One region of the Pantoea ananatis PA13 genome, then DNA from elsewhere that is predicted to be linked to it. Evidence: predicted binding sites of a transcription regulator. Region 1 holds the regulator's gene; each other region holds the start of a gene.

Region 1 (5,828 bases):
GTACTGGCGGTCGGCGTCGTGCATGCGGCGCTGGAAGCAGGCTTGCGCGTGCCCGAGGATTTGGCTGTGGTCGGGTTTGACGGTATTCCCTTTACCGGCAGCCTGAATCCGCCTTTGACCACCATAGAGCAACCGATGAATGAGCTGGGCGCCCGCAGCGTACAGTTGCTGCTGAAAAAAATCCGTCAGCCCCATGCGCCGGTTGTCAGGGAGGTGCTGCCCTGGAAGCGCCTGGAACGCGCCTCCAGTTAACGTCAGCGCCAGATGAGCAGTACGCAGGCTGCGGTTAACAGCCCCATACTGAGGTTAAATATCTTCCACGCGCGCGGACTGCGTAAAACACGGCCAATCATCGCGCCAAACCCCATCCAGATGATGCCCGCGACCAGATTGACCATCACCATCCCTACGCTGATTAACAGGACAGAGTGGCGATATCCGGCACCGGCCAGGCTAAAGCTGGCTATCGCCCCCAGGGCCATTAACCAGGCTTTGGGATTGATCAACTGCAACAATCCTCCCTGCCAGAAGGGCATGGGCGCGACCGGTGCCGCATCGGTCTCCAGCTTTTCGTATGCGGCGGTCGCAATTTTCCATGCCAGCCACAGAAGATAGAGGCTCCCGGCAACTTTCAGGATAAGGTGCAGTGAGGGATAGAGCAGGATCAATCCCCCTACGCCAAACGCCACCATCAGTAGCATCAGTTGCATACCAATCATGATGCCGACCATTAACGGAAGGGTTCGGAAAAAGCCAAAGTTGGCGCCCGAGGCGGTGAGTAACATATTATTAGGTCCGGGTGTAATCGCCGCGACCCAGAGAAACCCTAACATTGATAAAAAAAGACTGAGTTCCATTAATCCGGGTTCTCCCTCCATTATGTGAAAACTTATCGAAGCTAACAGTGTGATATGGAACAGACAAGCCTTTACAACATGAAATTTTCGGGCCCGGACGGCGCGGCGTTCAGCCCCATGCGCGGCCTGACCAATCCGCATGTGCAAACCATACTGCCGCGCCTGTTCCGCCGTACTCTAGCGTTAACGCCTCACTGGCAGCGGCTGGATTTACCCGATGGTGATTTTGTCGATCTGGCCTGGAGTGAAGATCCACAGTTTGCCGCGCATAAACCACGCGTGGTGCTGTTTCATGGTCTGGAAGGAAGCTTCCACAGTCCCTACATCCATGGCCTGATGCAAGTCTGCAGGCAACGTGGCTGGCTGGCCGTAGTGATGCATTTTCGCGGCTGTAGCGGCGAGCCGAACAGGCTAAACCGGATTTACCACTCCGGCGAGACGGAAGATGCACGCTTTTTCCTGACCTGGCTGAAGGCCCGCTGGGGACAGGTTCCTACTGCAGCTGTGGGGTTTTCGCTGGGCGGGAATATGCTGGGTTGCCTGCTGGGCCAACAGGGCAGTGACGTTGCGCTGGATGCCGGCGTTATCGTTTCGGCACCCTTGATGCTTGAACCCTGTAGCGCCCGACTGGAACGCGGGTTTTCCCAAATTTATCAGCGTTACCTGCTGAGCCAGCTTAAAAAGAATGCCAGGCGCAAGCTGCACGCATGGCCCGACACCTTACCGGTCAATCTCAGTCAGCTGAATGCCCTGCGTCGCCTGCGTGATTTTGACGACGCCATCACGGCCCGGGCGCATGGCTTTGCCGACGCCACGGACTATTATCGCCGTGCCAGCGCCCTGCCGTTGCTGAGATCGGTGACAAAACCGTTGCTGATTATCCATGCAAAAGATGACCCCTTTATGAGCGATGAGGTGATCCCGCAGAATGACCAGTTATCTGCCACTATTACCTATCAGCTGACAACACACGGTGGTCATGTTGGATTTGTGAGTGGTACCCTGCGTCAGCCTGAATTGTGGCTGGAACAGCGCGTGCCGCAGTGGATTTCCCCTTATCTGGATAGCTAACCCTGTGATTATTCCCTGGCAACAGGTTTCTCCCGAAACCCTTGAAAACGTTATTGAAGCCTTTGTTCTGCGCGAAGGTACCGACTACGGCGAACAGGAACTCAGCCTGACCGAAAAAGTCGCCAATGTGCGACGCCAGCTGCAGCAAGGTGAAGTCGTGCTGGTCTGGTCTGAGCTTCACGAATCGGTCAACATCATGCGCAAAAGTGAGTTCCGTGGCTGATGCACAGAACGAAAAATCGTGCTAACAATGCTCATCGCCTGATTTCACAGGGAGTTTCACTATGTCGGCACGTCATCCGATTATCGCGGTAACAGGTTCCAGCGGTGCCGGAACCACTACCACCAGCCTCGCATTCCGTAAAATTTTTCAGCAACTCAATTTGCACGCGGCCGAGCTGGAAGGGGACAGTTTCCACCGATTTACCCGGCCTGAAATGGATATGGCTATCCGTAAGGCGCGCGATCTGGGTCGCCATATCAGCTACTTTGGCCCGGAGGCGAATGATTTCGGTCTGCTGGAGCAGACCTTTGTTGAATACGGTGATCAGGGCAAGGGCCAGTCACGTAAATACCTGCATACCTACGACGAAGCGGTGCCCTGGAATCAGGTGCCAGGTACCTTTACCCCGTGGCAGCCGCTGCCACCGGATACGGACGTGCTGTTTTATGAAGGACTGCACGGCGGCGTCGTGACGGCTCAGCACAACGTCGCTGAAAAAGTGGATTTACTGGTCGGCGTCGTCCCCATCGTTAACCTGGAGTGGATTCAGAAGCTGGTACGCGATACCGGTGAACGCGGTCATTCGCGTGAAGCCGTAATGGATTCGGTGGTGCGCTCAATGGAAGATTACATCAATTTCATTACGCCGCAGTTCTCACGCACCCATATTAACTTTCAGCGGGTTCCAACCGTCGACACCTCTAACCCCTTTGCGGCACGCACCATTCCTTCACTGGATGAAAGTTTTGTCGTCATCCACTTTCAGGGGCTGGAAGATATTGATTTTCCCTACCTACTGGCTATGCTGCAGGGATCGTTTATTTCCAATATCAACACGCTGGTTGTACCTGGCGGGAAAATGGGGCTGGCGATGGAATTAATTATGGCACCGCTGGTAAAACGGCTCATGGAAGGCAAACGCATTGAATAAAATCAGAGGCCGCGCTGGCCTCTGAATAATTACAGCTCGATAACTTCGTAACTGTGGGTAATTTCCACCCCTTTGCCTAACATAATGGCAACCGAGCAATACTTCTCAGCTGAAAGGTCGACCGCACGCGCCACGGCTTTATCTGAAAGTGCTTTTCCACTGACGATAAAATGCAGGTTGATGCGGGTAAAGATGCGAGGCGCTTCTTCCCGGCGTTCTGATTCGAGTTTTACTTCGCAATCAGCCACATCGTTGCGACCTTTTTGCAAAATTGATACCACATCAATGGCGCTGCATCCGCCGGCCGCCATCAGCACCATTTCCATAGGGCTGGGCGCTTTATCGCCGGAATTGCCGTCCATTAAGACCTGATGTCCGGACGAAGACTCGCCGAGGAATGTTAACCCTTCAACCCATTTGACTCTTGCCTGCATAATCTGGCCCCCAGAATGCCCTGTTTTTGCGTCAGAGTACGCTTTTGCCTGGTAAACAGCAATCCGGAGAAATCAGCCTTATTGCTGAAGCGAGACAACACAAGACAGTCGGCGAAAGCTGTGCTACAAACAGTGCTGAAAATATTTTTCGTCATCCGAAGACGAAGCCGGGAAGAATGATGCGCTCTGCGCAAATGCAGCCCGAATAATTTCCTGAATGGAAACACGCTTAACGCTTTCATCGCCTGGCAGGGAAACTGAGCCCTGTATTTTGGGCACGATTACAATAGAGGATAATAGCGAATGGTTCTCGGCAAACCGCAAACAGACCCTACACTTGAATGGTTCCTGTCCCATTGCCATATTCACAAGTATCCATCCAAAAGTACGCTGATTCACCAAGGTGAAAAAGCCGAAACGCTTTACTACATCGTGAAAGGTTCCGTCGCGGTACTGATTAAGGATGAAGAAGGCAAAGAGATGATTCTTTCTTATCTGAATCAAGGCGATTTTATTGGTGAGCTTGGCCTGTTTGAAGAAGGTCAGGAGCGCAGCGCCTGGGTACGTGCGAAAACTGCGTGCGAAGTGGCAGAGATTTCCTACAAGAAATTCCGTCAGCTCATTCAGGTTAACCCGGATATTTTGATGCGCCTTTCTTCTCAGATGGCTCGCCGTCTGCAGGTGACGTCAGAAAAAGTGGGAAATCTCGCTTTCCTGGATGTGACCGGACGCATTGCACAAACGTTGCTTAATCTGGCTAAACAGCCAGATGCCATGACGCATCCTGACGGCATGCAAATTAAAATTACTCGTCAGGAAATTGGCCAAATCGTTGGTTGTTCACGTGAAACCGTGGGCCGTATCTTGAAGATGCTGGAAGATCAGAACCTGATCTCCGCACACGGCAAAACCATCGTTGTTTACGGCACACGCTAAGCCTGACTGTTCACGGCGTGATGGCGACATTATGCCGTGAATGTCTTGTGTTGAGCCGATGTGGCGAAGAATAATCTATCACCCCGAAGTTAACTATGCGCTGCGCCAGACGCTGGTGTTGTGCCTTCCCGTAGCGCTCGGCTGGCTGTTCGGCGATCTGCAAAAAGGATTACTGTTCTCATTGGTTCCCGCCTGCTGCAACATTGCCGGTCTGGACACGCCCCACAAACGCTTCTTTAAACGCCTGATCATCGGCGGCAGCCTGTTTGCCCTTGGCAGTTTACTGATGCAGTGGCTGCTGCTTAAAGACGTGCCGCTGCCGCTCATCCTGTTTGCCCTGCCTTTGCTGCTTGGCGTCACCGGAGAGATCAGTCCGCTGCACGCCCGACTGCTGCCCGGCACGTTAATCGCGGCAATTTTTACCCTCAGCCTGATTGGCCGTATGCCCATTTACGTTCCGCCCCTGCTCTATATCGGTGGAACGCTCTGGTATGGCCTGTTCAACTGGTTTTGGTTCTGGCTGTGGAAAGAGCAGCCGATGCGCGAAAGCCTGAGCCTGATCTACCGTGAGCTGGCAAATTACTGTGACGCCAAGTACAGCTTATTGACGCAGCTGACTGATCCGGAAAAAGCCCTGCCGCCCCTGCTGGCGCGTCAGCAAAAAGCGATCGATCTGATCAACACCTGCTATCAGCAAATGCATATGCTGTCTGCGAGTCGCGATCACAGCCACAAACGCCTGACCCGGGCGTTTCAGGTAGCACTGGATCTGCAGGAGCATATCTCCGTCAGCCTGCATCAGCCGGAAGAGGTCCAGAAGCTGGTCGAGCAAAGCCATGCTGAAGCCGTCATCCGCTGGAACGCCAGAACGATTTCAGCCCGGCTGCGCGCGCTGGCCGACGATATTCTGTATCACCAACTCTCTGGTCGTTTCGATATGGACAAGCAGTTGGGTGCGCTGGAGAAAATCGCCCTTCAGCATCCGGACAATCCGGTGGGTAACTTCTGTCTCTATCATTTCAGCCGTATCGCCCGGGTGCTTCGAACCCAAAAGCCGCTTTATCAACGCGACCTGATGGCCGATCGCCAGCGTCGTTTACCGCTGCTGCCCGCGTTGCGGAGCTATCTGTCGCTGCGGTCTTCCGCACTGCGAACGGCCGGGCGTTTTTCCGTCATGCTGATGCTGGGCAGCGCCCTGGCCGTGTTCTTTTCGATTCCTAAGCCCTACTGGATTTTGATGACCATCATGTTTGTCAGCCAGAGCAACTACAGCGCAACCCGCGTACGTATTCAGCACCGGGCCCTGGGAACCTTTGCCGGACTGGCTATCGCGGCGGCGTCGCTACGCCTGGATGTGCCTGAACCGCTGGTGCTGA
Region 2 (5,828 bases), 1.1 Mb from region 1:
TTATGGCTAACCTGCCGCTTCGCCCTCATTTCTGACAGAATGCTGGATCGCTACGTGCTCATGACCCAGACCAGCGCGTTACTGGCGATAAAACGGACCAGCAGGGCAATGGCAATAAGAAGCCTGTCACGGTGAATCCTGTTTTCCTCAGCCTGCAGAAGGGGGTGGCTTTTTTCGCGTTCCCGCAGCGCGAAACAGCCTATTCCCCCTCTTCTTTTTTAATCATATCGATGGCGACCACGTTATGTTTCATCGCCTCATTCAGCACCTGTACCGCCGAGGACGCATCGCGGTTTTTAATCGCCATAAAGACTTTGATGTGCGCCTCAACACTTTCAAGCGTAATGCCCAGTGAGCGATTCAGTTCTTCAAGATAATAGTAATAAATATCTTTGATTGACTTCATCACGTTGTAAAACACGCTGTTATGAGAGGCACGGATAATCGCCAGATGAAATTCGTAATCCGCTTCCGAATATTTCTTATAATCGCCTTTATTAATAAGCATGTTATTGAGCGCCTGCTCCAGCAGGCCAATATCCTCTTCAGTGGCATGTTCCACTGCCAGCTCAACACATTTAAACTCGACGGTCTGGCGAAAAACCATCATGTCGTTAAAGGCTTCCCGGCTCAGATGCATTAACGGTCTGGCATTGTGATTAAGCATCTGTGGCGAAAAGTCTTCACACACGTAACTGCCGCTGCCCTGACGGGTAATCACGATACCCAGATCGCGCAGGCGCTGCACCGCGCTGCGTATACTGACCCTGCTGACATTAAAAGAGTGCGTCAGCTCCGCTTCAGAAGGTAAACGCGTGCCTGCGGACCAGCTACCGTCCAGTAGCTTCGCCTTAATTTGCTCGAACACTTCGTTAACGACGTTCTGTTTCTGAATGGATTTTATGCTCACAACACCTTCTCATATGATGTCCTACATGACGCCATTCTATCTTATCCTTTCCAGCAAAGTCCTGCGCTAACGCAGTGACAGACAGGGTTCAACCTTGCCTTACTCGCCGCTTCCTGCCCGGATCGAGGGGGCAACAGGATGACAACCATCCGGCACGCCGCCCGAGGCATCGGCCTCTGCGGTAAGATCCCGATCCACCACCTCTGGCATTATCAGTGAAGCCAGCAGGCCGATACAGGAATAGCCGATCAGCATGATCGCAATCGGATACCAGGTGCCCGTGAGCTGGCAGAAAATACCGGCCAGGAGCGGCCCTAAGCCAGTGGCAAACAGCCCACCGATCTCCTTAGAGATGGCCATTTGCGCGAAACGGTTTCTGGAACCAAACATCTCTGCCATGGTGATCCCTTCAATCGCCGCCTGGCCCAACACTGCGATATTGTGAATGACGATCAGGCAAACCATGATGGTACTCACCGCCTGCGCGTTATCGACGATGAGTGAAATCATCGGATAAGCCAGAATAATCGAGCCCAGCGTCAGAATGCGGTAAGGAATACGGCGCCCTATCCGGTCTGAGAGCCAGCCGATAAGTGGAATTGTCATAAATCCTATTACCGAGCTCACCATGATGGCATCGGTGGGAACCGCCTTATTGAACAACAGCGTCTGAACCATATAACCCGCCAGAAAGGTCTGGATGATGCCCGAGTTACCCGCCTGACCAAATCGCAGCCCGGTAGCAATCCAGAAGGCTTTGCCTTTGATTAACTGAAAAACAGACTGTGCCGGCTGATCGTGGGGCTTGACGGTGGCAGATTCGGCAACGTTTTCAAACACCGGACTTTCTTTCAGGTTGAAGCGCAGCCAGATAGCAAATCCCATCACGACGAAACTGGCCAGGAAAGGAATACGCCATGCCCAGGCAATGACTTCGTCATTGGTGAAGAAAAAGAACATAGCCGCCCAGATGGCGGTTGCACTTAACGTGCCGCAGTTGGTGCCCATGGCAACCAGCGAGGCAATAATGCCCTTTTTCCCTTTGGGCGCATATTCAGCCAGCATAGTGCTGGCACCCGATATTTCTGCACCGGCGCCTAATCCCTGAATAATACGCAGCGCCACCAGCAGCAAGGGCGCTAAAATACCCACCTGCTGGTAAGTGGGTAATACGCCAATTAAGGTGGTACAAACGCCCATTAAGGCGATAGTGATAAACAGGACTTTTTTTCGGCCAACACGGTCGCCCATTTTCCCAAAAAAAACGGCGCCGACGATTCGCGCGATATAACCTGCACCGTAGGTTCCCATTGCCAGAATCAGCGCCATCGCACCCGACTGTTCGGGAAAAAAGACTTCATGAAAAACTAACGCCGCACCAAGAGAATAGAGCTGGAAATCCATAAATTCTAACGTTGTACCCAGCCATCCTGATACGGATGCCCGGACCAGATCAGAGGTATTACGTTCTGTGGTGTTGGTATTTAAATGACTCATGTTTTCACCCTGAGGTCGACGATGCGTTAACAGGCGACTAAATGACAGGCGAGTGCCGCTTACGCGGAGCGTGAGGATTTCTTCACCCGCGACAATCACCGATGTTTTAAGCCAGAGTAATAACTACAGGTTCTGAGATATTTTATGAAAACTGAACTAATACTTTTGAATGTTGTGTTTTATCACTGGCCGCCTTTAATGCCGCCTCAATATCGTGATAGGCATAATTGCCGGAAAGAATCGGACGCGGATCGATAATGCCTTTTTCCAGCCATTTCACCGCCACATCAAATTCATCGATAAAACGGAAGGAGCCTTTCCAGCTAATTTCTTTTACCAGCATCTGCGCTACCGGGAAATTAAGCGGACTTTTTCCCATCCCAATTTGAACCACAACGCCGCCAGGCCGCGTAACCAGAATACTGGATTCAATCGCTGCTTCGGCTCCGCTGGCTTCCAGCGTAACGTCGAAATATCCCCGATTTTCACCGTAGCGGGCAACGGCGGCACGATCGCTCGCATCCACTGCCGAGTCAGCCCCCATTTCTAACGCGATGCGGCGGCAGCGCTCGCTCGGATCGAACGCCACGATCTCTGCCGCGCCGGAAGCGCTTGCGGCGGCAATCGCTAAGGCGCCGATGGGGCCCGCACCCATCACCAGCACCCTTTTCCCGACGATGCTGCCTGCCACGTTGAGCGCATGGATCACGACGGCGGTAGGCTCAGCAACGGCCATGACGCTGGCCGGAACCTGCTCATCATAAGCCACGCACTGCTTCGCAGGCACCACGACATATTGTGCAAATCCACCATTCACGTGCGGAGTGAACTGGGCGCTCCCCATAAAGCGCATGGTGGCGCAGGCATTCTGTTTACCTGCCCGACAATACTCACACTGACCACATGGCTGTGATGGATTAATCGCGACTTTTTGTCCCGGTTCTAACCCTGATGCTGCCGGCGCCTGGAAAATCCGCCCCACAAATTCGTGACCTATCACCAGTGGTTGCTTAATCACGGATAATCCGGCACGTCCTTCATGGTAATAATGAATATCCGAGCCGCAGATGCCGCCGCACTCCACTTGAACAACGACATCATCATCCGAATACTTCAGTTCGCGCTGCTCAACCGCGATCTCTTTTTTACCCTTTGCCACGCAGGCATGCGTCATTATGCTGTGCACATGTTTTTCCTCTTCCGGGTCAATAACGCTTACAGCACGGCCAGCCAGCCGCCATCCACGTAGATAATCTGACCATTGATATAATCTGAGGCAGGCGATGAAAGAAAAACGGCCGTACCGGCCACTTCTTCTGGCCGTCCCCAGCGCTGCGAAGGGTTACTGCTTTTCACCCAACTGTCGAACCGGGCATCGTCCACCAGCGCACTGTTCATGTCCGTCAGGATATATCCCGGCCCAATCGCATTGGTCTGGATATTAAACTGCGCCCATTCGGCCGCCATTGAGCAGGTCAGCATCTTAATGCCGCCCTTGGCAGCGGTATAAGGTGCAACGGTTGGCCTGGCCGCCTGGCTGGTCAACGAACCGACATTGATGATTTTGCCGCCCCGATCGCGGGCAATCATGCGTTTGGCTGCCGCGCGCGAAACCAGAAAGGCGCTGGTGAGGTTGGTATCAATCACCTTTTGCCAGTTTTCCAGTTCCAGCTCCAGCATGGGTTTGCGGTACTGGATCCCGGCATTATTTATTACGATATCGACTGCGATGCCCTGCTCATCCAGACTGGCGAACACCTGCTCTATCGCGCTTTCACAGGTCACATCAAACACCCGGCCGGAGACGCGATAGCCTTTATTTTTAAGCTGTTCAACGGCCTCGTTCAGCACCGCTTCACGCGTGCCGTTCAAAATAACCTCTGCCCCGGCAGCGGCTAATGCTTCGGCGTAGGCAAACCCCAGGCCGCGGGAGGACCCCGTTATCAAAGCCGTTTTACCGGTCAGATCGAACATTGCAGTCATAATCCACCTTCAAATATGTATGACAACTATCTTATTAAGGTGAATTTGCCGGCAGATTAAATCAATACACAAAGCGTATTTATGAGGCACATATCACAAATGCTTAACAGAAAAATCCATCAAGTCATTGTATTTAATAGACATAAAAACAATACATTTAGCCTGAGACGTTTCATTAGATCGCCGTCACAAAAATAGCAGTGCAGAGTTCAAGCCGGATAAATTTATGATAGAAAGGCAATGTTGTATGACAACATACCATTAAACCCTGCGTAGCAGCGATGAGTACGGTGCGGTTAATGTTCTGAATAATAAGGAGCTAGTGTGAGCAATCTGTTCATCACCAATGTAAAAACAATTTTGACTGCGCCGGGCGGCATCGATCTGGTGGTGGTTAAAATTGAAACTAATGAGCCCGGACTGTACGGTTTGGGTTGCGCCACCTTTACCCAGCGCATTTACGCCGTACAAAGTGCCATTGATGAGTACCTTGCCCCGTTTCTGATTGGCAAAGATCCCGCCAGAATAGAAGATATCTGGCAGTCCGCCGCAGTGAGTGGCTACTGGCGCAATGGTCCGGTAATGAATAATGCCCTTTCCGGCATTGATATGGCGCTATGGGATATCAAAGGTAAACAGGCTGGCCTGCCGGTTTATGAACTGCTGGGTGGGAAATGTCGCGACGGTATTGCGCTCTATGTGCACACCGATGGCGCCGATGAAGTTGAAGTGGAAGACAGCGCTCGCGCCAAAATGGAAGAAGGCTACCAGTATATTCGCTGCCAGATGGGCATGTACGGCGGTGCCGGTACTGATGACCTGCGACTGATTGCCAATCGCATGGTGAAAGCGAAAAATATTCAACCCAAGCGCTCGCCTCGCACCAAAGCCCCGGGGATCTATTTTGATCCGGAAGCCTATGCGAAAAGCATTCCGCGTCTGTTTGATCATCTGCGCAATAAACTGGGTTTCAGCGTGGAGCTACTCCATGATGCCCATGAACGTATTACGCCGATTAATGCCATTCATATGGCTAAAGCGCTGGAGCCTTATCAGCTTTTCTTCCTTGAAGATCCAGTTGCTCCCGAGAATACGGAGTGGCTGAAAATGTTGCGCCAGCAGTCTTCCACGCCGATCGCAATGGGCGAGCTGTTCGTTAACGTGAATGAGTGGAAGCCGTTGATCGACAATAAGCTGATTGATTATATCCGCTGTCATATCAGCTCGATTGGCGGTATCACACCGGCGAAAAAAATCGCCATCTACAGTGAATTAAACGGTGTTCGCACCGCCTGGCACAGCCCTGGGGATATCTCCCCGATTGGGGTTTGCGCAAACATGCATCTGGATCTGAGCTCGCCTAATTTCGGCATTCAGGAATACACGCCAATGAATGATGCGCTACGTGAAGTCTTCCCGGGCTGTCCTGAAGTGGATC
Region 3 (5,828 bases), 1.3 Mb from region 1:
CAGTTGGATGCTGCACATGAGTCTGTATGTGCTGTGTGGTGGTCTGGTCGGACTGATGCTGAAAGAGTGGAAATCTGTCGGGCGTCGTCCGGTTAGCGTCCTGTCGATTGGCTGCATAGTCATTATCATCGCTGCCAATATTGTCGGGCTTGGCATGGCTGCCTGACTCCGCAGAGATAAAAGCCTGATGCGTTAACGCGTATCAGGCTTTTGCGTTATCAGTTAGCGTGGCGCATTGCGGTACAAAACGTTGCCGCCAGGCACTGGGCGTCATGCCGGTTTCACGCGTAAACACCACCGAAAAATAGTTACTGTCATCAAAGCCGCAGCGTGAAGCAATCTCGCTGATTAAACTTTCCTGGGTGCGCAGTAAGTATTTTGCCTGACAGAGTTGAAGCTGACGCAAATAGTGGCCAATTGTCATGCCGGTTTGCTGGCGAAACAGCTGTTTAAGCGCTCGCTCGCTGAGTTGGTGCTGCTCGCAAAAGTGGGCGAGGTCAAACGGACGGCTGATATCGGCCAGCAGCGACGACATCAGCAGATCAAGCTGTTCGCCTTCCGGTAGCGCCCAGGAACGATCGGCCGCGTAACCGTGGCGGCGCAGAATCAGCGCCAGCTGTAAAAACAAGGCTTCAGAAAGCTGAATGGACAAGGGATCGTTTTTGCGGCTTTCCCGCTCCAGTTGGCTGATGACGCCACGCGCCAGCGCCATACCGTGGGTGGTTAATCGCCAACCGGACTGAGCATTCTCTTCCTGAGGCGGTATAAGCTGGCTCCAGTCAAGATCGAGCCGAAAGCGATCGCGGCAATAAAGAATGTTGTCGAGCGCCAGGTCATGGACGCTGTCATAGCTATGGCAGTCGCTGTCGCGAATATAAAACACATCGCCGCAGGTAATCAGCCAGGGGCGATCGTTGAGGATGTGCAGCCCGTTGCCGCGCCAGACAATTACAATCTCGCTAAACCTGTGTTGATGAGGCGGGAAAGAGGGTTGTGGCATACGTTCGGCCACTGCAATGGGCAGGTTTCTGGCAGGAAAGTAGTCCTCGCGCGACAGAATTAGCGACATATTAAAAGCTCCAGTTACCACATCTGTTGACGCTCCATGCGGGGCGCGTAGCCAAATTCACGCCGGAACAGCGTGGAGAAGTGGTTGCTGTCACCAAACCCACACTGATAGGCGATGTCCGTTATACGCATATCGCTGTGGCGAAGCAGATGACGCGCCTGCAATAACCGCAGCCGATTCAAATAACGCTGTGGCGTACTGCCTGTCTGCTGCTTCATCTGGCGGTGCAGCGTACGCAGCGACAGTGAAAAGCTGTCGGCCAGCGCCTCCCATACGATCTCTTCACTGTAATGCTCATTCAGCCAGTCAAGCAATCGGTGCAGTCTGGCTTCCTGGTCCTGCGCGTTGTCATTGCGAGCGGCCTCACGTAGCAACACCAGCATTTGCAGAAAGAGTTGCTCCTGATGTGCCTGACGTTCCAGTGACCACAGAGGTTGCTGCTTCATCTGTGTCACCAACTGCGAAGCATGACCCATCACTTTTTGATTAATGCGCCAGTGCGACGCGTACCGTCCGTCCTCTTCACGCGGCAATAGTGCCTGCAGCCCGGAAAGAAAGCGGAACGCCCCCGGGCTTCGGTACAGCACATTGGTCAGGCACAGGTTGTCGGTTTTTTCATACAGATGGCGATCGTGGTCGCGTATAAAGCACACGCAACCGGCACTCAACGCCTGCGGCTGACCATTAAACACATGAATACCGGACCCCTGTTCAACCAGCACAATTTCATGGAAATCATGGTGATGCTCTGGAAAAGCCTGCTGTGGCACGCGTGGCTCGATGGCAATGGCGTAATTTCCGGCGGGAAAGAAATCCGCGCTATGCAGAACGGTCATGGCTTGCTCTCCGTTAACAATGTTGCAACTGAGTCTACGCAGGCGCTGCGGACATCACCTTGAATTTTGAACGGGGCGGCGCAAGAAAATGGCGAATTATTTAAGATCGCCTAAGTGATTGATAGAAATGCGGCAAAGCTCACAACTCTATCGTCACGCGGTTCTGTGAGCTGTCTCACGAACACCTTTGCAAACCTGCCAGCGAAGATCCTCTGCTGGCACTGCGCCTAAGGTGGCAGGCCTGCAGGCTTTTTATTCTGTAGCCATGTCATTTCAGGAAAACATGCCATGAATATGCGTAACATCGTTGCCATTGATTTAGGCGCATCCAGCGGGCGCGTCATGCTTGCGCAGTGGACGTCGGACAGCCAGAAAATCGCCCTGCGTGAAGTCCGTCGTTTCGCGAATCAGCGGGTTCAGCGCGGCGGCTATGACTGCTGGGATCTGGATCGTCTGGAGCAGGACATTCGCGCCGGACTGCAGCAACTGGATGATGAAGGCATCGTGCCGGACAGCATGGGTATTGATACCTGGGGCGTTGATTTGGTACTGCTGGATGCAGACGGACATCGCGTTGGCGAAGCCGTGAGCTACCGTGACAAACGCACCGAGGGCCTGATGGCCCAGGCGATTGACGATCTCGGCCAGCAGGCGATATACCAGCGCACCGGCATTCAGTTTCTGCCATTTAACACTTTATATCAGCTGCGCGCGCTACATCTGCAGCAGCCGGACTGGCAGTCGCAGGTGAAACATGCGCTGATGATTCCGGACTATCTACACTATCGTCTCACCGGCGAAATGAACTGGGAATACACCAACGCCACCACCACGCAGTTACTGAATATTCAAAGTGGTGAGTGGGATCGTGACTTGCTGGACTGGGCTGGCGTCGACTCCGCCTGGTTCGGCACACCGCATGCACCGGGCAATAACGTGGGTTACTGGGCCAGCGCCAGCGGCAAGCGGATCCCGGTGATTGCCGTAGCCACGCACGATACGGCCAGCGCGGTGCTGGCCACGCCACTGATGCACGACGATGCAGCCTATCTCAGTTCAGGTACCTGGTCGTTAATGGGGATTGAAAGTCTCCAACCCTATGTGAATGCGACTGCTTTACAGGCCAACATAACCAATGAAGGCGGCGCGGAAGGTTACCGGGTGCTGAAAAACATTATGGGGCTGTGGCTTTTACAGCGCGTCTGTAGCGAACTGAACATCCGCGACTTGCCCCTGCTTATTGCGGATGCCGCAAAACAGCCAGCCTGCCGCTCGCTCATAGATCCTAACCACCCTCGCTTTATTAACCCAGACAACATGGTGCAGGCAATCCAACATGCCTGTGCTGAACAGGCGATGCCGATACCGCACACTGCGGCCGAACTGGCACGCACCCTCTTTGACAGTCTGGCGCTCTTATATCGTCAGACAATCCTGGAACTCGGCCAGCTACGCGGCACACCGCTACGGCAGCTGCATATCGTGGGCGGCGGCAGCCAGAATCCTTTACTCAACCAGCTGTGTGCCGATGCCTGTCAACTGCCGGTGATTGCCGGTCCGGTAGAAGCCTCCACGCTGGGAAATGTGGGTTGCCAGCTCATCGCGCTAGGTGAACTGCGTGACGTCGCGGATTTGCGCCGCTGCATCAGCCGTAATTTCCCGTCAGACATCTTTGAACCGCTCGACAACAGCGCGTTTGCGGCCCATCAGGCGCGCTTCACCGCGCTGCTCCAACCTGCTAAGGAACTTGCATATGACAAAGCTGATTGAACAGGCCTTTGACCTGGCGAAACAACGTTATGCTGAGAATGGCGTTGATGTGGACCTTGTGATGGCGCAACTGGATGAGATCCCGGTCTCGATGCACTGTTGGCAGGGTGATGACGTGCGCGGTTTTGAAAATCCCAACGGGCAACTCACCGGCGGTATTCAGGCCACCGGCAACTATCCGGGACGGGCACGCAACGCCGACGAATTGCGCGCCGACATTGAAAAAGCCATATCGCTGATTCCGGGCGCCTTACGTCTGAATCTGCACGCGATCTATCTTGAGAGCAGCCAACCCGTTGAGCGCGATGCCATCGAGCCGAAACACTTCAGCAACTGGGTAGCGTGGGCAAAAAGCAACAGGCTGGGGCTGGATTTCAATCCCACCTGCTTTTCACATGAAAAGAGTGCCGATGGCTTTACGCTGTCGCACGCCGATTCAGGTATTCGCCAGTTTTGGATCGACCACTGTAAAGCCAGTCGCCATATTTCGGCTTACTTTGGTGAACAGCTCGGTACGCCTTCCGTGATGAACATTTGGGTGCCGGACGGCATGAAAGATCTCACCATCGACCGCTTTGCGCCGCGCCAGCGCCTTGCCAGCGCGCTTGACGCGATCATCAATGAGCAACTCAACCCGCAACACCATATTGATGCTGTCGAAAGCAAACTATTCGGGATTGGTGCGGAAAGCTACACCGTGGGTTCCAACGAATTCTGCCTTGGCTACGCCAGCAGCCGGCAGATTGCGCTGACGCTGGACGCCGGGCATTTCCACCCGACTGAAGTGATCTCCGACAAAATCTCTACCGCGATGCTGTACGTGCCGCGCCTGCTGCTGCATGTGAGCCGTCCGGTACGTTGGGACAGCGATCATGTAGTGCTGCTCGATGATGAAACTCAGGCGATTGCCCATGAGATCGCCCGCCAGAAACTCTTCGATAAGGTGCATATCGGTCTCGACTTTTTTGATGCCTCAATCAACCGCATTGCCGCCTGGGTCGTTGGTACGCGTAACGCCAAAAAAGCGTTGCTGCGGGCGCTGCTGGAGCCCAGCGATCGGCTGCGTAGGCTGGAGAGTGAAGGGGATTTCACCACACGGTTGGCCCTGCTGGAAGAGCAAAAGTCGCTGCCGTGGCAGGCGGTGTGGGAAGCATGGTGCCTGCGTCATGACGTTCCTGCCGATGCCAGCTGGCTGAGCGACGTCCGTCATTACGAACAACATACTTTGCGTCAACGCTAAGGGATAAACCATGCAAAACATTCTGACATCCTGGTTCGTACAGGGGATGGTAAAAGCCACCAGCGATATGTGGTTGAAAGGCTGGGATGAGCGTAACGGCGGTAACGTTAGCCTGCGCCTGCTTCCCGAAGAAGTGCAGGACTTCGCCAGCGACTTTTATGCCGAACCGCGCTGCATTGAACTGAGTAAACCGGCACCGGCGTTAGCTAACGACTGGTTTTTAGTGACCGGGTCTGGCAAGTTTTTTCGTAACGTGCAGCTCGACCCGGCAGACAGTCTGGTGCTGCTGCAGGTGGATGACCAGGGGTTGTCGTATAAAATTCACTGGGGATTAAGCAACGGTGGGCTGCCGACCTCTGAACTGGCGGCGCATTTCCAGTCGCACAGCGTACGCAAGCAGGTGACTCAGGGAAGCGATCGGGTGATTATGCACTGCCATGCTACTCACTTTATGGCGCTGAGCTACGTTGTAAATCTGGATTCGGCACGCTTTACGCGCCTGTTGTGGGAAGGCAGCACAGAGTGTCTGGTGGTGTTCCCGGACGGGGTGGGCATTTTGCCATGGATGGTGCCGGGCACTGACGGTATCGGTCAGGCAACGGCAGATGAGATGGCGATCCACAGCCTGGTCATGTGGCCCTTCCACGGCATCTTTGGCGCGGGTCCTAATCTTGATGAGACCTTTGGCCTGATCGACACCGCTGAAAAATCATCGGAGGTTGTCGTAAAAGCTCTATCTATGGGCGGTATTCGTCAGAGCATCACTACCGCGCAGCTGATCGCGCTGGGTGAACGCTTTAATGTTAAACCCTGGCAGGCAGCACTGGATGCGGAGCGCAGCGATGTTACGTAAAGCTTTTGTCATGCAGGTGCATGCTCACTGCCACGATGAATACCTGCGTCGCCATTCACC
Region 4 (5,828 bases), 680 kb from region 1:
CTACATGGTAAAGGAAGGGGGCTTTGATTATTTACTGAAGAAAATCATTTGTCTGGTGATCATCAGTATGCCGCTTTCCTGGTGGCTGATTCAGGGCTATGGCATTACAGGAGCCGCATGGAGCGTTTTTCTATCAGAGCTCCTGTCCCTGACCGTCATGAATTATTTCTTTAAACACGGCGTGATTCAAAAAATCCAGGTTTCCTCACTCAACTACAAAACCTACAAATGAGGTCAAATATGCTCAAGTTAAAACACGAGCTCAGAAGAAGTTTGCAATACTTCATCAAGAAGATGCCCTGGACTTATCAGGACCGGATTTATTATTTCCGTAAGTTCAGAAGGCTACCCAACCTGCGTGAGCCCAAGGTGTTCAATGAAAAAGTGCTGTATCGCAAGTTCATTCATGGTGACTATCAGCTCTATGCCCGCCTCTCTGACAAGTTTTCGGTGCGTGAGTTTATTGCTGAGAAGATCGGCAATGAATATCTGATACCGCTGCTTCATGACACGACCGATCCCACCACGTTGAACAATCTGACGCGTTGGAAGGGAACGGTGATCAAACCGAATCATGCGTCAAACATGGTCGAGATCGTGCTGGAGGAACCTAATGCACTCCGGAAGCAGCAAATCATTCATAACTGCTACACGTGGTTAAAGACTGACTTCGCCAACGAAGCGCGTGAGATTCACTATCGCTATATCAAGCCACGTATTCTGGTTGAGCAATACATCGGTGATGGCAAAAGTGCCCCGGTTGACTACAAGTTCCACATGTTTAATAAGCGCGATGGCAACTTTGAGTATGTGCTTCAGGTCATTTACAACCGCTGTCAGCCTCAGCTCTCAATGAATTTTTATGTGAACAACCTGAGTGAGGCGTTCCATAAAATTCGCGATACCGGGCTGGACGTTTCGACGGTGATGCCATCGTTACAACAGGCCCTGGCGTTAAGCAAAACGCTGGCCAGCGACTTCGACTATGTCCGTGTTGACTGGTATATCCATGATGAACAAATTTATTTTGGCGAGCTGACGTTCACGCCAGGCGCAGGCATGGTGACGGGTCTGGATCGCGGGCTGGATAAGATGATGGGTGAAATGTGGATTCAGGATCGTCGCGGAACGCAGAGGCCGGACGTAGAAATACAGGACGTTGCCATTCCTGTTATGTTGAAGAAAATTTGACGCTACACAGCAATATAAAAAACCCCGCTTTGCGGGGTTTTTTATGAGTTTATCAGGGCATTTGCCAGTTAGCGGGCGCTCGACTCATCACGTCGATAAAGACATCTTTAGAGACGCTAAAGAAATGGTGCACGTTTTCCATACTCAACGTGATGCCCATCAAGCCGGTCACGAACCAGCACGACATCCCAACGCCTACGCTGCCACAGAGAAACGCCATGACGTGATGACTGTCCTGGCGGAGACGGGTTTTTAGCGTGCTGGCAAAGAACATCATTATCGCGCTAAGCAATTCCCAGCGCATAACAAGAAAACTGGTGGTTAAAGTCGCCATCAATTTTGACCTCAAAATCGGAGATTACGCCTGACTGTCTGCGAACATCACGTCGGCGGAAAAGTCTGTCAGGTCGGGCTCTTTCGTCGGCAACAAGTGTCATAATGTGATGTGGGTCACACTATATCATCCGATTTCTGATTTTTGTACAAAATTTGTCTGATCTGGCAGCAGAAAAAGAGGGCGCTTACGACAAGGTTGGGGCACTAAATGCGGCGTGCGCCTGGGCAGGCGCACGGAGCGCGTCAGCTAACCGGACAGCATTCTCCCGTTGTCCGCTGGGTAAAGCTGGTCATCGTGTCGCTGCAGTCAAAGCGCATCAAACGCGGACGCTGGATGGCCTGGCGGCGCATCGCGTGGCGATAAGCCGTGGGCGTTTGTGAAAACTGGCGACGAAAAACGCGTGAGAATGTCTGTTGCGAGTCATAGCCATATTGCATCGCAATATCAAACACTGGCCGCTGCGTTTGTCGCAGCGCTTCAGCGGCCAGCGTCAGGCGGCGTTCGCGAATATAGCCACCCAACGTCTGTTTCGTCACGCTACGGAACATACGTTGCAGATGCCATTTCGAATAGCCTGATTTGGCGGCGACTTCGTCAATTGACAGGCTCTTATCCAGGTTTTGGTCAATCCAGTGCGTCAGTGAATGAATGATCTCTTCTTGTATCATGGCCTCATCCTTCTGGTGAATTTCCCCTTAGCGTTCATGCGGAATTGACAGGCTTTCGGCGATAAAACCGGGTCCGCTCGCTGGCGCATGACATCATAAGGGAAGGTGTCGTTCTGATGGGAAAAGAGTATAATTCCTCAAGTTAACTTGAGGTAAAGTGCCAAATGAAAAAAGATCGCAATTACCCAAAACCCGTGCTGACACCGGGCGAAGTGGCGCGCCGAAGCGGCGTCGCCGTTTCTGCACTGCACTTTTATGAAAGCAAAGGGCTGATTTTCAGCACCCGTAATAGCGGAAACCAGCGGCGTTACAGCCGTGATGTGCTGCGACGGGTGGCCATTATTAAAATTGCACAGCGCATTGGTATTCCGCTCGCCAGCGTCAGTGACAGCCTTGAGAACATGCCGGCAGATAAGCGGATGTCTGCTCAGGAATGGGGCAATCTGACGCAGCACTGGCGCGACGAACTGGATAAGCGCATCGAAACGCTGACGCGCCTGCGTAACGATCTGGATGGCTGCATTGGCTGTGGGTGTTTATCAATGCGTGACTGCCCGCTGCGCAACCCTGGCGACCTGCTGGGCCAGCAGGGCTCTGGCGCGGTACTGCTCGATCCTGAGCAGGATGGTTCCCTGCATAAGACAAGGTGACGTCTATACTTGCAGCATATTCACTCACAGGGAACCATGATGATCACCGTTCACCATCTTGAACAATCGCGCTCTCACCGGGTGCTGTGGATGCTGGAAGAGCTGGAAGTGCCTTACCAGGTCAAGCGCTACCAGCGCGAACCCACGATGCTGGCGCCGGACGCTTTAAAAAAAGTGCATCCGTTAGGGAAGTCGCCCGTGATCACCGATGGCAATCGCGTGGTGGCCGAGTCCGGTGCCATCCTTGAGTATCTGGAAGAAAGATACGACAGCGAAAAACGGCTGCAGCTCACTGATGAAGAGGCGCAGCTACAGGCGCGTTACTGGCTGCACTATGCGGAAGGTTCACTGATGCCGCTGCTGGTGATGAAGCTGGTTTTTGGCCGCCTTGGCAGCGCGCCGGTGCCCTGGTTGCTTCGCCCCGTGGGCGCGGCGCTGGGTAAAGGCGTTCAGAAAGCCTGGCTGGATAAACAACTCAAATTGCACAAGCAGGTCATTGAAGCTCACCTTTCAACACAGCCGTGGTTCGCGGGTCAGCGCTTCAGCATTGCGGATGTGCAGATGAGTTTCCCTATTCTGGCGCTGAGCCAGCGCGCCGGACTGAAAGATGCCCCCGCTACGCAAAAATGGTTAACGACCGTGCAACAGCGTGCGGCCTGGCAGCGCGCTATTCAACAAGGCGGTGAGATTAACCTTTCTGGCTGATGCACGTTGCCCGATGACGCCGCCCGGCGTCATTCTTGCCTGCCTTCTCGTGATTGACGCCTTATCCTGACGGACAGAATGTTAAATGATGGTATCAAGAGCATTCCTGATGTTATCAACCTGATCTTTATAGTCACCAATCCTCACTCAGCGGTTGAAAAACGGCGGTTAAACGCCGGATAATCTGCCCCCTTTAAACGGGGCAGCGTGACGTCCCGTTCTGTGCGGCGAAGTAAACGTTTGCCTTTTGCCGGCTGCCCGCTGGCGATGACAGGTTTCCAGGGACGTCAGGGCCGTTACCGCACGATCCCACTACAACAATTTTTGAGGCTCAACTATGTCAATTGAATCACGCCCGTCCGGTGGAAAGCTGGATGCCTGGTTCGCCATCTCGGCCCGTGGCAGCAGCGTGCGACAGGAAATTGTCGCCGGGCTGACTACGTTCCTCGCCATGGTTTATTCAGTGATCGTGGTGCCCGGCATGCTCAGTAAGGCGGGATTTTCACCCACGGCGGTGTTCGTTGCGACCTGTCTGGTGGCGAGCGTGGGATCGATCATCATGGGGCTGTGGGCGAATTTACCCATGGCAATTGGCTGTGCTATCTCACTGACGGCGTTTACCGCTTTCAGCCTTGTGCTGGGTCAGCACATTAGCGTACCCGTGGCGCTGGGTGCCGTGTTCCTGATGGGCCTGCTCTTTACCCTGATTTCCACCACCGGGATTCGCGCCTGGATCTTACGCAATCTGCCAATGGGGGTTGCGCACGGAACGGGCGTCGGCATTGGTCTGTTTTTGCTGCTGATTGCGGCAGACAACGTGGGGCTGGTCGTCAGAAATCCGGCCTCAGGGTTACCCGTTGCCTTGGGCCAGTTTACGTCGTTCCCCGTCATGATGTCATTGCTGGGGCTGGCCGCCATTTTTGGCCTGGAAAAACGCCGCGTGCCTGGCGGTATTTTACTGACCGTTATCGCGATTTCTGCTCTGGGGCTGGTGTTCGACCCGGCCGTGCGCTGGCAGGGACTGTTTGCCCTGCCCAGCCTGCGTGATGCGCAGGGTGAGTCACAGCTCTTTAGCCTGGACATCATGGGCGCCTTGCAGCCTGCGGTGCTGCCCAGCGTGCTGGCGCTAGTGATGACGGCGGTCTTTGATGCCACCGGCACGATCCGCGCGGTTGCGGGCCAGGCCAATCTGCTGGATAAAGACGGGCAGATCATCAACGGTGGTCGGGCGCTGACCACGGATTCCGTCAGTAGCCTGTTTGCTGGCCTTGTCGGTGCTTCGCCAGCGGCAGTCTACATTGAGTCTGCCGCCGGTACGGCGGCGGGCGGTAAAACCGGCCTGACGGCGATCGTGGTGGGTCTCCTGTTCCTGGTCATTCTGTTCATGTCGCCGATCGCATACCTGGTGCCGGCTTACGCCACCGCGCCAGCGTTGATGTATGTCGGCCTGTTGATGCTGAGCAACGTGGCCAAGATCGATTTCGGTGACTTCGTTGATGCCATGTCCGGCCTGCTCACGGCGGTGATTATCGTTCTGACCTGTAACATCGTTACCGGCATTATGATGGGGTTCGCCACTCTGGTGGTTGGCCGTCTGTTTGCGGGCGAGTGGCGTAAGCTCAACGTGGGCACTGTCGTGATTGCCGCCGCGTTAGTCGCCTTTTATGCCGGAGGCTGGGCGATCTGACTGTCAAACCGGACGTTCAGCGGAGCGTCCGGAATTATCCGCTTTTTGGTCTTTTAAGCACGGCTTGCTTTTCCTGCCCTGGCCAGTTTGTTTTACACTTTTAACTTATAGTTGATTCGAAGATAACAACCGCCTAAGGAAAGCATGGAAATCTTTTTTACTATTTTAATTATGACACTGGTGGTGTCGCTCTCCGGGGTCGCCGCACGTATCTTGCCTTTTCAAATCCCGCTACCGCTGGTGCAGATCGCCGTCGGTGCTCTACTGGCCTGGCCTAACTTCGGCCTGCATGTGGATTTTGATCCGGAACTGTTCCTCGTCTTATTTATTCCGCCGCTGTTATTTGCTGACGGCTGGAAAACGCCGGTTAGCGAGTTTCTGCATTACGGGCGGGAAATTCTTGGCCTGGCCCTGGTGCTGGTGCTGATTACCGTCGTCGGAATTGGCTATCTGATTTACTGGACGGTTCCCGGTATTCCTCTTATCCCTGCTTTCGCCCTGGCGGCAGTGTTATCACCTACCGATGCCGTGGCGCTTTCAGGCATTGTCGGCGAAGGCCGCATTCCTAAGAAAATTATGGGAATACTTCA

The links. The regulator CRP, encoded in region 1, controls carbon source genes, mostly activating them, when cyclic AMP is high. The targets are predictions, from matches to a motif close to ATGTGANNNNNNTCACAT.
Region 2: the regulator CRP is predicted to act here: its motif matches at 4,472-4,489, upstream of PAGR_RS18500 (enolase C-terminal domain-like protein).
Region 3: the regulator CRP is predicted to act here: its motif matches at 2,033-2,050, upstream of rhaS (HTH-type transcriptional activator RhaS).
Region 4: the regulator CRP is predicted to act here: its motif matches at 1,630-1,647, upstream of PAGR_RS20500 (YjcB family protein).

What each region holds. Positions count from the first base shown of each region.
Region 1 covers NC_017554.1:429,507-435,334, reverse strand. Annotated here, with positions in the region: gene PAGR_RS02000 (LacI family DNA-binding transcriptional regulator) at 1-252, shown strand, start outside; gene PAGR_RS01995 (LysE family translocator) at 255-857, opposite strand; gene PAGR_RS01990 (hydrolase) at 912-1,928, shown strand; gene PAGR_RS01985 (YheU family protein) at 1,933-2,151, shown strand; gene PAGR_RS01980 (phosphoribulokinase) at 2,213-3,082, shown strand; gene PAGR_RS01975 (OsmC family protein) at 3,112-3,516, opposite strand; gene crp (cAMP-activated global transcriptional regulator CRP) at 3,820-4,452, shown strand; gene PAGR_RS01965 (YccS/YhfK family putative transporter) at 4,511-5,828, shown strand, end outside.
Region 2 covers NC_017554.1:3,909,680-3,915,507, forward strand. Annotated here, with positions in the region: gene PAGR_RS18480 (FadR/GntR family transcriptional regulator) at 200-910, opposite strand; gene PAGR_RS18485 (MFS transporter) at 1,010-2,407, opposite strand; gene idnD (L-idonate 5-dehydrogenase) at 2,550-3,581, opposite strand; gene PAGR_RS18495 (SDR family oxidoreductase) at 3,623-4,390, opposite strand; gene PAGR_RS18500 (enolase C-terminal domain-like protein) at 4,715-5,828, shown strand, end outside.
Region 3 covers NC_017554.1:1,741,173-1,747,000, forward strand. Annotated here, with positions in the region: gene rhaT (L-rhamnose/proton symporter RhaT) at 1-166, shown strand, start outside; gene rhaR (HTH-type transcriptional activator RhaR) at 203-1,069, opposite strand; gene rhaS (HTH-type transcriptional activator RhaS) at 1,084-1,905, opposite strand; gene rhaB (rhamnulokinase) at 2,194-3,675, shown strand; gene PAGR_RS08180 (L-rhamnose isomerase) at 3,659-4,915, shown strand; gene rhaD (rhamnulose-1-phosphate aldolase) at 4,926-5,768, shown strand; gene rhaM (L-rhamnose mutarotase) at 5,758-5,828, shown strand, end outside.
Region 4 covers NC_017554.1:4,340,641-4,346,468, reverse strand. Annotated here, with positions in the region: gene PAGR_RS20510 (oligosaccharide flippase family protein) at 1-232, shown strand, start outside; gene PAGR_RS20505 (ATP-grasp fold amidoligase family protein) at 241-1,191, shown strand; gene PAGR_RS20500 (YjcB family protein) at 1,244-1,525, opposite strand; gene soxS (superoxide response transcriptional regulator SoxS) at 1,771-2,196, opposite strand; gene soxR (redox-sensitive transcriptional activator SoxR) at 2,361-2,846, shown strand; gene PAGR_RS20485 (glutathione S-transferase family protein) at 2,886-3,551, shown strand; gene PAGR_RS20480 (NCS2 family permease) at 3,889-5,238, shown strand; gene PAGR_RS20475 (Na+/H+ antiporter) at 5,383-5,828, shown strand, end outside.